2 linked regions of the Rhizobium sp. N324 genome follow. The protein of the gene in region 1 binds, or shares a complex with, the protein of each later gene. Links are inferred from orthologs where the notes say so. Each region holds a gene or a part of one and is shown on either strand. Other genes may lie near its edges.

Region 1 (7,970 bases):
AATATTCGGATTATCGGTATGCGATCGGGCCATGACTCTACTCGTTACACTGAAAGCCGCACGCAGCCTAAATCACCCGCCGTTAATAAGACCCTATGACGCAGGCAAAATCGGCGCCTGGCGCCACGGCTTTACACTTTCTTGATCGGCGACGGCTAAGCTTCGGCCATCTGGAAACGAAGCGCTAACCACGATGAACGCCGTGCAGCCGATCGCCAATGCCGCATCCGTGACCACCGTCCAAAGGGGCGGGCTGGGCAGGCTGATGATGCGCCTGTGGCCAACCGTCATCACCTATAGCGTCCTTCTCGCCGCCATCCTCCTCGTCGCCAAGCTTTGTACCGCCACCGATTATGTCGGTCCCGACAATGACGACGGAATGCGTCTGGTCGAGGTCCGCGATTTTCTTGCCGGGCAGGGTTGGTTCGATCTGATGCAATATCGCCTCGGCCTCGGTGGCGGCACGCTCATGCATTGGTCGCGGCTGATCGATCTGCCGATCGCTTCGCTGATCTGGTTCTTCGGCCTGTTTGCGCCGCGCGAAACGGCCGAGGCGCTGGCGCTTGCCGTCTGGCCGGTTTCGCTCGTCCTGCCCGCCATGCTTGCCATGGCCGTTGCCGGGCGCCGGATCGGCGGAATTGCCGGCATGCATATCTGTCTCGGCATGACCGGTCTTGCGATCTACACGGGCAACCGTTTCGCGCCGGGAGCCATCGATCATCACAATGCCCAGCTGGCGCTGGTTGCGACGATGGTGGCGATGCTGCTGGATCCTCAGCGGCGCGGCTGGAGTTATGCGCTTGCCGGTATCGCCGCAGCGGTCGCCATCGCCATCGGCGCCGAGACGACGCCTTTCGTTGCCGCCGTCTGTCTGACCATCGCTTTTCTCTGGGCCTGGGAAGGGGAAAAATTCGCCGCTGCCGCGAAGGCCTTCGGGTTGGCGCTGGCGATTGCGATCAGCATTCTCTTTGTCGCAACGGTACCGCCCCGCCTCTATTCGACGGTCACTTGCGACAATCTCTCGCTCGGTTATTACAGCCTGGCGGCGATCGGCGGCGGGTTGCTGCTGTTTTCGGCGGTTTTTGCCAGCCGCCTGCGCCGGCCGTTGCGCTTTGCCGCACTTGGCCTCGTCGGCGCCGGCGTTCTCGGTTCGGCGATGGTGATCGCGCCGCAATGCCTGAGCGATCCGCTCGCCGGTCTCGATCCGATGCTGGTCGAACTCTGGCTGAAGAATGTGTCGGAAGCGCAGTCGGCCTTCGTTCTTCTTCGCACCGATCCCTCCTCCCTCGGTGGCTTCTATGCGGCCGGCCTGTTCGGCATCGCGGTCTGCATCTTCCGCATCGTTCGGCGCGACCGCATGCAGATCCACCTGGTTCTGCTTTTCCTGCTCGCCATCAGCTGGGCGATCGCGCTGGTCCAGGTGCGCGGCAGCACTTTCTCGAACCTGCTCTCCATTCTGCCGCTTGCCTTGCTGATCATCGATATCAGACGGATCTCCAACAGCGACAGCGAGAACGTTTCCACCGCCTTCGTCTATATCGTGACGGTGCTGGCCAGCGTTCCGGCCGCCTGGGCAGTCGGCGGCGGACTTATCTCGCTGCAGATGGAGAATGGCGCGCAGAAGCAGGCGGCGGAAAAGCTGCATTCCTGCACATCGAAAGCGGCGCTGGCGCCGCTCGCCGGGCTTCCGGCCGGACTGGTCTCCGCACCCTCGGAAATGGGCGTGCCGATCCTCCGTTTCACGCAGAACCGGGTTCTCTCCGCGCCCTATCACCGCAATCAGGGCGGCATGCTGACGGAATTGCATATCGGGCTGGCGGAGCCGCAGGAGGCGGAAGCTTTCCTGAAGGGGGCTGATGTGACGGTGCTTGGCTTCTGCCCCGGTGACCTGCAGACGCGGGAGATCGCCAAATTGAAGCCGGATGGGCTCTACGCCGAACTCGGCAAGGGCAATATTCCGCCCTATCTGGAAAAGCTTCCGAAGGCGGCTGAGGTGGGTGTTCAGTTCTTTCGCTATCGGCCGGCGGCGAACTGACGCCGGCCTTTCGGCTGACCTTTAGTGGGAAACGCGCGTCGCGGGGCGAAGCCGCGTTTTGGCATAGAGCCCGAGAACGAAGAGCATCAGGCCGCCATTATAGCCGAGAACGGCATAGACGAAGGCCAGGATGGAGACCGGCCCGGGCGAGGTGATCGCCGCCGCGGCAAAGGTTATTCCGATCAGCGCGGCGATCAACGCGATCGCGGCAGCCGAGCGCGTTTGCCCGGCGGTGATGCCCAATGCTGCTGCTGTGAGAATAATCATTTCAGCACCTTCCCAGTGATAACGAGGGGAAGCATAGGAAGCGCCAGCTAACAAAGATTTACCGGCCGCCCCGGCCGAAAAGCCTTTGTATTGCGGTGGTTAGCAATCCCTTTCGTCTATAACGCGCATTCTAACTATGCGTTCCGCAACCAAACGGATTTACCCGATTTCGCTGCGATCTCGACAGCCGGGGAAACAGGCTTGTGCCGCGGCCCCGACCTTCCAGTTTGCCGCCGATCGACATAGAAAGAAGAGATGAGCAACCTCTTCGACAGCGATTCGCCGACCAACCTTGCCGAATACTCGGTTTCGGAGCTTTCCGGCTCGATCAAGCGCACCGTCGAAACGGCCTTCGACCAGGTTCGCGTGCGCGGCGAAATCTCCGGCTATCGCGGGCCGCATTCTTCGGGCCATGCCTATTTCGCACTGAAGGACGATCGCGCCCGCATCGACGCCGTCATCTGGAAGGGCACCTTCTCGCGGCTGAAGTTCCGCCCGGAAGAGGGCATGGAGGTGATCGCCACCGGCAAGGTCACCACCTTTCCCGGCTCCTCGAAATATCAGATCGTCATCGAGACGCTGGAGCCGGCCGGCGCCGGCGCGCTGATGGCGCTGATCGAGGAGCGCAAGCGCAAGCTTGGCGCCGAAGGTCTGTTCGATGCCGCCCGCAAGAAGCGGCTGCCCTTCATGCCCAAGGTGATCGGCGTCGTCACCTCGCCGACCGGCGCCGTGATCCGCGATATCCTGCACCGCATCTCCGACCGTTTTCCCGTGCATGTCCTCGTCTGGCCGGTGAAGGTGCAGGGCGAGGGCTCTGGCGAGGAGGTGGCGAACGCCATTCGCGGCTTCAATGCGCTGGAGCCGGCCGGTGCCATCCCCCGCCCGGACGTGCTGATCGTCGCGCGCGGCGGCGGCAGCCTGGAGGATCTCTGGAGTTTCAACGACGAAATCGTCGTGCGTGCGGCCGCCGAAAGCCGGATACCGCTGATCTCGGCGGTCGGCCACGAGACCGACTGGACGCTGATCGACTATGCCGCCGATGTCCGTGCCCCGACGCCGACGGGGGCGGCCGAAATGGCCGTGCCGGTCAAGGCGGAGCTTGAGGCGCAGGCCGCGGCCCTTGCCGCGCGGCTGCAGGGCTGCATGAACCGGCAGATGGATCAGCGCCGCCAGTCGGTGCGCGCTCTGATGCGGGCATTGCCGTCGCTCGATCAGCTTCTCGCCTTGCCGCGCCGGCGTTTCGACGAGGCGGCGGCCGGCCTTGGCCGCGGGCTCGAACTCAACACCATCAACAAGCGCCGCGGCTTCGAGCGCGTCGCCGCGCATCTGCGTCCCGATGTGCTGGCCAACCGCATCGCCGAGCGGCGGCAGACGCTGAATGAGCGAATGGTGCGGGCCGAGCGCATGGTCGAGCGGCTGATCGACCGCTCGAAATCCCGCGTCGGCCGCGCCGAGGCGGTCTTTGCCTCGCTGCCCGCCCGCCTGCAGGCGCAGACCGGCCGCGCCCGCGACCACCTCGCCAATCTCATCCGGCACGCCGACACCGCGACATCCCATCGGCTGATCCGCGCAAAAGCAGCCCTCGCGGCGCAGGATCGCGTGCTGCAGTCGCTCTCCTACAAGAATGTGCTGAAGCGCGGCTACGCGGTGATCCGCGACGAAGAGGACAGGCCGGTGTCGCAGGCTTCAGTCCTTTCGACAGGCGCCGCAGTCTCGATCGAATTTTCCGACGGCCGCATCGGTGCGGTGACCACGGAAGGCAGCGCACCGCCTGCCTCGCTGAAGAAGCGGCCCGCCAGGGAAACCGGCGATCCGTCGAAGCAGGGAAGTCTGTTTTAGAGCGGTTCCTGGCGGCCGACGCGCTGGTTGCTGTCATGGGTCCCCGGGTCGAGCCCGAGGACGACGGAGGGTGAGGTGCCTATGAGGCAGGGACCGCAAGCGCGTCGTGGTTTGTTGAAGCGGAGTGTAGGGAGTCTGTGCGGCAGGTAGGGCAGCGTTACTGTCGTTGCCGACGCAATTGCCACGCAAAAACCGCTGGCGCGCCTTGCTGAAATTCCTCCGGACGTTCCTATCTTGCCGCTCGGGTCCTCCACCTCCGTCCTGCTCGGGCTTGACCCGAGCATCCATGCCGCAAGCACGTCGCTACATGGTGAAGTCACTCGAAATCCGAAAGAAACTTCCTCAGCAGCCGGTCGAGTTCCGTCTTGTCGGCAGCGCTCAGATTCCCCGTCAACAGCCGCTGATTGGCGACATGCGCATCGACGGCCGCTTCCACCGTCGCCAGCCCCTTATCTGTCAGCGCGATCAACACGCTTCGCCTGTCATCCGGGTTGACGATGCGCTCGACGAAGCCTGATTTCTCCAACTGGTCGATGCGGTTCGTCATCGTGCCGGAGCTGACCATGGTCATCTCCAGGAGCTCGCCCGGCGAGAGCCGGTGCGGCGCGCCGGAGCGGCGAAGCGTGGCCAGCACGTCGAAGGCGGAGGTGGAAAGCCCGTGCTTCAGCAGCACCGCCTCCACTTCGCGGCCGAGATGGGTTCCGAGGCGCTTCAGTCGCCCGAGGATGCCCATCGGTTCGACGTCGAGGTCCGGGCGCTCGCGGCGCCATTGCGCCAGGATTCTGTCGACATGATCTTGCTTCTCTTCACCCATGTCACATCGATAGCAGGAGATATCTTGACGTCAAGATAAATTGTGCTATCCTGATTTTATCTTGATATAGAGATTCTTGAAGTGAAGACAAGCTCACGATATTTCGCCGATGTGCTGATCACCGCCGTGGCTCCGGCCATCTGGGGCAGCACCTATTTCGTCACGACATCCTTCCTGCCGCATGGTTATCCGCTCACCGTCGCGATGCTGCGCGCTTTGCCGGCAGGCCTGCTTCTGCTGCTCATTGTTCGCAAGTTGCCGACGGGCATCTGGTGGGGCCGCGCCTTCATTCTCGGCGCGCTGAACTTCGCGTTCTTCTGGGCGATGCTCTTCGTCTCGGCCTACCGGCTGCCAGGTGGCGTTGCCGCAACGGTCGGCGCGGTGCAACCGTTGATCGTCATCGCGCTGTCGCGCCTTTTCCTCGGCAAGGCGATCCGGCCGCTTGCCGTGCTGGCTGGTCTTGCCGGCATGGCCGGCGTGGGATTGCTGGTGCTGACGCCGAAGGCGGGGCTCGATCCTGCGGGCGTGGCTGCCGGTCTTGCCGGCGCCGTCTCGATGGCCTTCGGCACGGTGCTGACGCGGCGCTGGGCGCCGCCGGTGTCGAACCTCACCTTCACCGCCTGGCAATTGACGGCGGGCGGGGTCCTGCTGATGCCTTTTGCGCTTTTCCTCGAACCGGCGCTGCCGGAACCGACCATCGCAAATATCGCCGGCATTGCCTATCTCGCCCTGATCGGCGCGGCCTTCACCTATCTGCTGTGGTTTCGCGGCCTGTCGCGCATCGAGCCCTCGGCGGTCGCCTCGCTCGGCTTTCTGAGCCCCGTCGTCGCCACCCTGCTCGGCTGGCTGGCGCTCGGCCAGAGCCTGGCGCCGGCGCAGATCGCCGGCTTCGCCATGGTGCTTGCCAGCGTCTGGCTCAGTCAGCGCGCGACGACGCCGGTCAGGCCCATTCGCCCTGCCGCATCACCGGAACCCGCGAACCATCCGGCTTGAGACCGTCGATATCGACCTTACCCGAACCGATCATCCAATCGATATGGATGAGGCTGGAATTGCCGCCCTGCGCCTTGATCTCTTCCTGGCTCAGTGTCGCGCCGTTCAGGAAGCACTTGGAATAGCATTGGCCGAGCGCGATGTGGCACGAGGCGTTTTCGTCGAACAGCGTGTTGTAGAACAGGATGCCGCTCGCCGAGATCGGCGAGGAATGCGGCACCAGCGCCACTTCGCCGAGCCGGCGCGCGCCCTCGTCGGTATCGAGCACCTTGTTCAGGACCTCTTCACCGCGCGATGCCTTCGCCTCGACGATGCGCCCGGCCTCGAAGCGCACCTGGATATTGTCGATCAGCGTGCCCTGGTGCGACAGCGGCTTGGTGCTGGACACATGGCCTTCGACGCGCAGCGCATGCGGCGTGGTGAAGACTTCTTCGGTCGGAATGTTCGGATTGCAGGTGATGCCGTTCTTGGCGGTGGAAGCGCCGCCATGCCATTCATGCCCGTCGGCAAGCCCGACCGTCAGGTCGGTGGCCGGTCCCTGGAAATGCAGTGAAGCGAAGCGCTCGCCGTTCAGCCAGGCGGAGCGCTTGGCCAGATTGGCATTGTGTTCGGCCCAGGCGGAGACGGGATCGCTGACATCGACGCGCGAGGCGGCAAAGATCGCCTTGGCGAGCTTGGCGATGGCGATCGGTTCAGGATCGTCGGGGAAAACCACCTTGGCCCAGGACGGATTGGGATAGGAGACGATGTTCCAGTTGATGTCGAAATTCGAGATCTTTTCCAGCGCCGGCTTGTAGGCGGTCGATGTGGCGCGGTTGGCGCGGCCGACCTTACCGGCATCCTGCTCGGACAGGAGCAGCGGATTGTCGCCGGCAACCGCAAGGCGCGCCGCCCCGTTGGCATAGGCCTTGGCCATGCCCTCATAGAGCCAGTCGGAGGCGCGGTCGAAGCTCTCGTCGCTGCCGTGCTGATAGCGCGCCAACGTCGTTTCCTCGTCGGAATAGAAGGCGGTGACGAGGCCGGCGCCGGCCTGATAGGCGTGGCTGGTGATCAGCCGAACGAGCGGCAGCGCCACCACAGGCGCGGTGATCACCAGATCCTGACCCTTGCGCAGCTGCAGCCCGACCTTGACGGCGACCTCAGCCAGCTTCTCCAGCTTGACGGGATCAATGGTGTTCTGGCTCTGGGGCATGAAAGTCATGGTTCAACCTGCCTTCTGTCGTCGACGCTAGGGCAATTCCAGGAAAAGTGCGAAGCGGTTTTCTCAGGCAAAGCGCGAAGCGCTTTTGCCGGGAATTGCGTAAATCCAAAAGATTGGAGCGGTTCTGCGCTTCCGTGAAAAGCTGAACCGCTCCAAGAGGCTGGCAGACTTAGACCCGTTTGCGGCGAAAATGAAGCGTCGTGTCGCTGAATTGCGGGCGGCCGGCTGGATGTCCGGCCGCTGGCTGCGCTTCAGGCGGCGGCAGGCAGCCTGAGAAGGATCGAGTTGTGCTTCTCGAGGAATTCCGTCAGCCGCTGCGGGTAATCCTCGCCAACGGCGGCCTTCACGCTCGCGCGCTCGGACAGCGCCTGGCGCCAGCGCTGCACCCGCTCGAGCCCATCGAAGATGCCCCTGTCGCCGAGCGTATCGAAGAGATCGAAATAGCGGAAGACCGGCGCGAAGACGGCGTCGACCAGGCTGAAGCTGCTGCCGGCAAAATAGGGCCCGTCGCCCAGCGCCGCTTCGAGCGTCGCGAATTTGGACATCAGCGCTTTGCGCTTGGCGTCTAGCTGCAATTCATCCTGCGCCGTTTCATAACCCCAGAGATCGGAAAGCACCGAGGAGCCGAATTCCATCCAGCCGCGATGACGGGCGCGGGTCAGCGGATCGGCGGGATGCAGGGCGGCACCCGCTTGCGTTTCCTCCAGATATTCGCAGATGACGCTGCTTTCGAACAGCACGGCCCCGCCGCCATCCTCTTCCTCGATCTTGAGCAGCGGCACCTTGCCGAGCGGTGAAATTTTTAAAAACCAATCCGGCTT
Region 2 (4,815 bases), 730 kb from region 1 along the record:
GCTGAGATGACAGGAATTTATAATGCCGCCGGCGGCGAGATGGCGCGGCAGGAGCGCTTGTTGAAATCGTCAGGCGATGCCCCATCTGCTGTGGAACATGACATAAGCGACCGATAGAGTGTCTCCATGAGCACCCGTCTTTATGAACATCCGATCTTCCTGGAACATGTGACGCCGGCCGGCCATCCGGAGCGATCGGACCGGATCCGCGCCATCAATGTCGCGCTCGAACATCCGAATTTCGAGCGGCTGGAGCGCCGGCAGGCGCCCGAAGCGAGCGCGGATGCGGTGCTGCTGGCCCATCCGGAAGAGCATCTCAAAGCCGTGATGCGGGAGATCCCCGAGGAAGAAGACCGGATCAACCAGCTCGAAGCCGATACCTATGCCAGTCCCAAAAGCCTGCAGGCGGCGCTGACCGGGATCGGCGGGGCGATGGCGGCGGTGGACGACGTCTTTTCCGGCGCCGCCGACAATGTCTTCGTCGCCGCCCGCCCACCCGGACACCATGCCGAAAAGATGACGGCGATGGGCTTCTGCTTCTTCAACAATGCGGCGATCGCCGCCCGCCATGCGCAGAAGCGGCATGGCGCCGAACGCGTCGCCATCATCGACTGGGACGTGCACCACGGCAACGGCACCCAGGATATTTTCTGGGACGACCCCTCGGTGCTGTTCTGTTCGACGCATCAGATGCCGCTTTACCCCGGCAGCGGCGCCAAAGACGAAAAGGGCAAACACAATACCATCGTCAATGCGCCGCTCTCGCCGAATGTCGGCAGCGACCATTTCCGCGAGGCGTTCAAATCGCGCGTGCTGCCGGCCGTTGCCGATTTCCGGCCGGATCTCGTCATCATCTCCGCCGGCTTCGACGCCCATCACCGCGATCCCTTAGCGCAGATCAATCTGACGGGCGAGGATTTCGACTGGGCGACCGGGCGGGTCCTGGAGCTCGCCGATCGCTACGCGAAGAACCGGGTCGTCAGCCTGCTCGAAGGCGGTTATGATCTCGAAGGCCTCGCCGAATCGGCGGGCATGCATATTCTGCGAATGATGAAGGGTTGAGAATGACTGACAGCGCCAAGCCTGAGGTATCGGGCCTTTCCTTCGAAAAGGCGGTGGCCGAACTCGAAAGCATCGTCGCCCGGCTGGAACGCGGCGACGTGGCGCTGGATGAATCGATCGAGATCTATGAGCGCGGCGAAGCGCTGAAGAAACATTGCGAGACGCTGCTTTCGGCCGCCGAAAATCGCATCGAGAAGATCCGGCTCGACCGCGCCGGCAAGCCGCAGGCCGTCGAGCCGCTGGACGGGGCCTGAGCGGATCGAAGGCGCTTGGCGATCGGCTTGCGGCCGATCTATGATCCCCTCCAGAACCATGAGGGGACAGACAAATGACGGATAGATTGAAGGGCAAGGTCGCCATCATCTCTGGCGGCGCGACCGGCATGGGCGGTGCGGCCTCGAAGCTGTTTGCGGCTGAAGGCGCGCGTGTCGCCATTATCGACCGCAATGGCGAAGCAGCCGCCGAGACCGTCAAGGCGATCCGCGATGCCGGCGGCGAGGCTGATTGCTGGACGGCGGATGTCTCGGATGAAGCCGCTGTCAAAGCAGCCGTCGCCGGCGTCGAGGAACGTTATGGCGCGGTGACCGTACTTTTCAACCATGCCGGCACGATCGTCATCAAACCCTTCCTGGAAACGACGCTTGAGGAATGGGACTGGCTGCACGCCGTCAATGTGCGCTCGATGTTTCTGATGACCAAGGCGGTGCTGCCGAAGATGATTGCCGCTGGCGGCGGATCGATCGTCTGCACCTCGTCGATCTCGGCGGTCGCCGCCACGCCGATGGAAGTGCTTTACGACACCACCAAGGGCGCCGTGCATATGTTTGCCCGTGCCATCGCAGTGGAATTCCGCGACCGCAACATCCGCTGCAACGCCGTCTGCCCCGGCTTCATCCGCACGCCGCACGGCCTGCGCGAGGTGGCGGACCTGCAGGCGCTCGGCGTCGATGTCTCGGATGCCGCCATCGCCGCCCAGCAGGGCCGGATCGGCGAGCCCGAGGATGTGGCGCGGGCCGCCCTTTACCTCGCCAGCGACGAATCGAACTTCGTCAATGGCGCCCACCTTTTCGTCGACAACGGTTTTACGGCGATTTGAGACAGGGCGGGCGCAACGCCCGATTGGACGGGCGGGGCTCTAAGCGCTATCTGTGGACAATGCGACGCTGCAGCGATCAAAGTGCTGCAGCGGCGCCTCAGATCGGAGATCCGTCATGTCCTTCTTTCCCGGAAAAGATCCCCTGCCCGGCGATGCCTTCGCCTGTGATGCGATCGAGAACCTGATCATTCCGCGCACCAGCGATATCGGCGGCTTTCAGGTGCGGCGGGCGCTGCCGACGCGGCAGCGGCGCCTCGTCGGGCCGTTCATCTTCTTCGACCGCATGGGGCCGGCGATCCTGAAGCCCAACGAGGCGCTCGACGTGAAGCCGCATCCGCATATCGGGCTGTCGACGGTTACCTATCTCTTCGACGGCGAGATCCGCCATCGCGACAGCCTCGGCACCGAAAAGGTCATCCGTCCCGGCGATATCAACCTGATGACGGCAGGCCGCGGCATCGTGCATTCCGAGCGCACGCCCGACAATCTGCGTGGCCACCCGCTGCTGATGTCAGGGCTGCAGACCTGGCTGGCGCTGCCCGACGACAAGGAGGAGATCGATCCTTCCTTCGCCCATACGGAAAAGTCCGAAATGCCGCTGATCGAGACTCCAGGCGTGCGCGGGCGTGTGGTCATCGGCTCGTTCGAAGGCATGGCATCGCCGGTCGGGGTGTTCTCCGACACGCTCTATGTCGATCTCAGCCTGCAGACGGGCGCGAAGTTTCCCTTCGGCGCGGCACATGAAGAACGCGCCGTCTACGTGCTTTCAGGCGAGGTCGTCATCTCGTGCGACCGCTTCGCCGCCGACCAGCTGCTGGTCTTCCGGCCGGGCGATCCGATCACGCTGGAAGCAGGCGGCGACGGCTGTCATCTGATGCTGTTCGGCGGCGCGGCGCTGAATTCGAAACGCTATATCTGGTGGAATTTCGTCTCCTCCTCGAAGGAGCGGATCGAAAAGGCCAAGGAGGAATGGCGCTCCGGCCGCTTCGATATCGTTCCCGGCGACGAAGAGGAATTCGTGCCTTTGCCGGAAGGGTGACGGCGGCGGCGATGCGCCGCCGACGACTGGCTGCAGAATCTCAACCCGCGAAATACCGCGTCAGCGCGCCCTTGGTGCGGTTGATATAGCCGTCCTGCCAGCTGTCATCGACGTTGAGAAAGCCCGACCAGCCCTTCTTGCCTTGGCGCTTCAATTCCGCCTCGACGGCGCGGAAGCGATAGTGATCATAGACATCGAGGATATGGACAGAATAGGCCTCGGCAAGCGCGCGGTCGCCTTTGACGATCAGCATGTTTTCGTCATTGGCGTAGGAGGCCTTGAAGCCGAGATTGTGGCTGCCGAGAACGACGACGCAATCGTCCGACAGGGGATCGATCACCAGCACCTTGTCGTGGATGATGGCGCCCACTTTCTTGGCGGTCAGTTCCTCGGCGCCGAAATCGGCCAGCAGCTGGCGGTCATCGATGCGCGAGGCTCGGACGACCGAGACATTGGCTTCGTCGAAAGTGTGGGGTGAGACGGCGTCTTCGTCATCGTCCGGATCCTCGGGATCATGGTCCTTGCCGGCGACGTAGTTGGGCATGGCCTGGGCGCTTGAAACGGCGCCGGTGACGATCAGCTTCTGATCCTTGAGGCCGATATCGATCGCCTCGCCGACGATGCAATCCCTGCCCGACTGGCCGGGATAGAAGGCCAGAAACAGCACCGCGTGCTCGGCACGGCGCATCAGGCGGTAGACCTCGCGAAGATCGGGTGGCGTCGCCTTGCCCTTTCTGCGGCTCTGCATGTTCGGCGAAAACCAGGCTTCAACCGAAGTCCCGCCGCCTGTCGGCACAACGGAAGGCGTCTCGTTCGCGCGCCGGAATTTCTTGCTCTGCTGGTTGTCGGGCATGCCGTCATCGAATTCGACGGGCGCTTCCAGCGTTCCATTGTCTTCCAGAATCCGCTCCCAATAGCCGACATAGGCCGCGGCAATCGCGTCGTTGCGAACGATCAGCGCATTGTTGGACTGGCCGGCAAGCCCGGTCGCCGTCCAGTTGGTGCTGCCGGTGAAGACGCTGCGCGGAGCGCCATTCGGCGGTATGTGCACGACGAATTTGTTGTGGCCGATCTGGCTCGAATTGTTGAACATCCGGTGGTGAATCTCGACGCCGGCCTCGATCAGCGCCTGGCGGGCATGCGCATTGCGCACATCCCAATCGTCCCCGACCTTGCCGGTATTGGCGAGGATGATGCGCAGCTTCTCCTTATTGGCAATCAGCAGCGCCAGCAGCTCCTCGTCCTCCAGTTCGTAGAGGGCGACGAGGAAGCGGCCTGGCGCATTCATGAATTCCCTGAGCATCGGAATGACATCGCCGGCCAGATATTTGCGGATGCCGTTTTCCGGATTGGAAATCATGTCGATCAGCTCGTTCGGCTGTTTCACGCCGTCCTCCAGCAGGACGTTGCGCAGCCACTGGGCGGCGAGAATGCCGTTGGTGAAGCTCGACTCGAACTGGCCGCGCTTGCGCGTCACATGGACCGGGTTGGTGACGACGGCCGGCCCGAGATAACCGAGCGGCCGCGGGGCGCCCTCATAGGCCTTGACCGCGATTTTCTCGAAAGTGCCGTCGGCCTTCCTGATCGGCCTGCCGTTTTGATCCCGCTTGTTGATCTC

The links.
Region 2: the proteins of xseA (region 1) and AMK05_RS04995 are in contact, whole or in part, in a cryo-EM structure (PDB 8TXR), measured with the Escherichia coli proteins. The link is inferred for Rhizobium sp. N324 from one-to-one orthologs.

Annotation. Positions count from the first base shown.
Region 1 is NZ_CP013630.1:321,530-329,499, forward strand. What follows is about bases 1,898-4,849. They hold xseA (exodeoxyribonuclease VII large subunit), read left to right. Parts: upstream 1,898-2,557; coding sequence 2,558-4,141; downstream 4,142-4,849. Other genes in these bases: AMK05_RS01550 (hypothetical protein), read left to right, coding at 1,898-2,035; AMK05_RS01555 (hypothetical protein), read right to left, coding at 2,057-2,302; AMK05_RS01565 (MarR family winged helix-turn-helix transcriptional regulator), read right to left, coding at 4,458-4,849. Also shown: AMK05_RS01545 (glycosyltransferase), read right to left, coding at 1-33; more of AMK05_RS01550, read left to right, coding at 194-1,897; more of AMK05_RS01565, read right to left, coding at 4,850-4,955; AMK05_RS01570 (EamA family transporter), read left to right, coding at 5,037-5,948; AMK05_RS01575 (aminopeptidase), read right to left, coding at 5,896-7,149; AMK05_RS01580 (glutathione S-transferase family protein), read right to left, coding at 7,401-7,970. UniProt on the Escherichia coli protein: Bidirectionally degrades single-stranded DNA into large acid-insoluble oligonucleotides, which are then degraded further into small acid-soluble oligonucleotides.
Region 2 is NZ_CP013630.1:1,054,781-1,059,595, reverse strand. Bases 1-2,690 are described here. They hold AMK05_RS04995 (exodeoxyribonuclease VII small subunit), read left to right. Parts: upstream 1-1,064; coding sequence 1,065-1,316; downstream 1,317-2,690. Other genes in these bases: AMK05_RS04985 (pirin family protein), read left to right, coding at 2,274-2,690; AMK05_RS04990 (SDR family NAD(P)-dependent oxidoreductase), read left to right, coding at 1,391-2,158; AMK05_RS05000 (histone deacetylase family protein), read left to right, coding at 127-1,062. In the rest of the region: more of AMK05_RS04985, read left to right, coding at 2,691-3,197; AMK05_RS04980 (phospholipase D-like domain-containing protein), read right to left, coding at 3,238-4,815. UniProt on the Escherichia coli protein: Bidirectionally degrades single-stranded DNA into large acid-insoluble oligonucleotides, which are then degraded further into small acid-soluble oligonucleotides.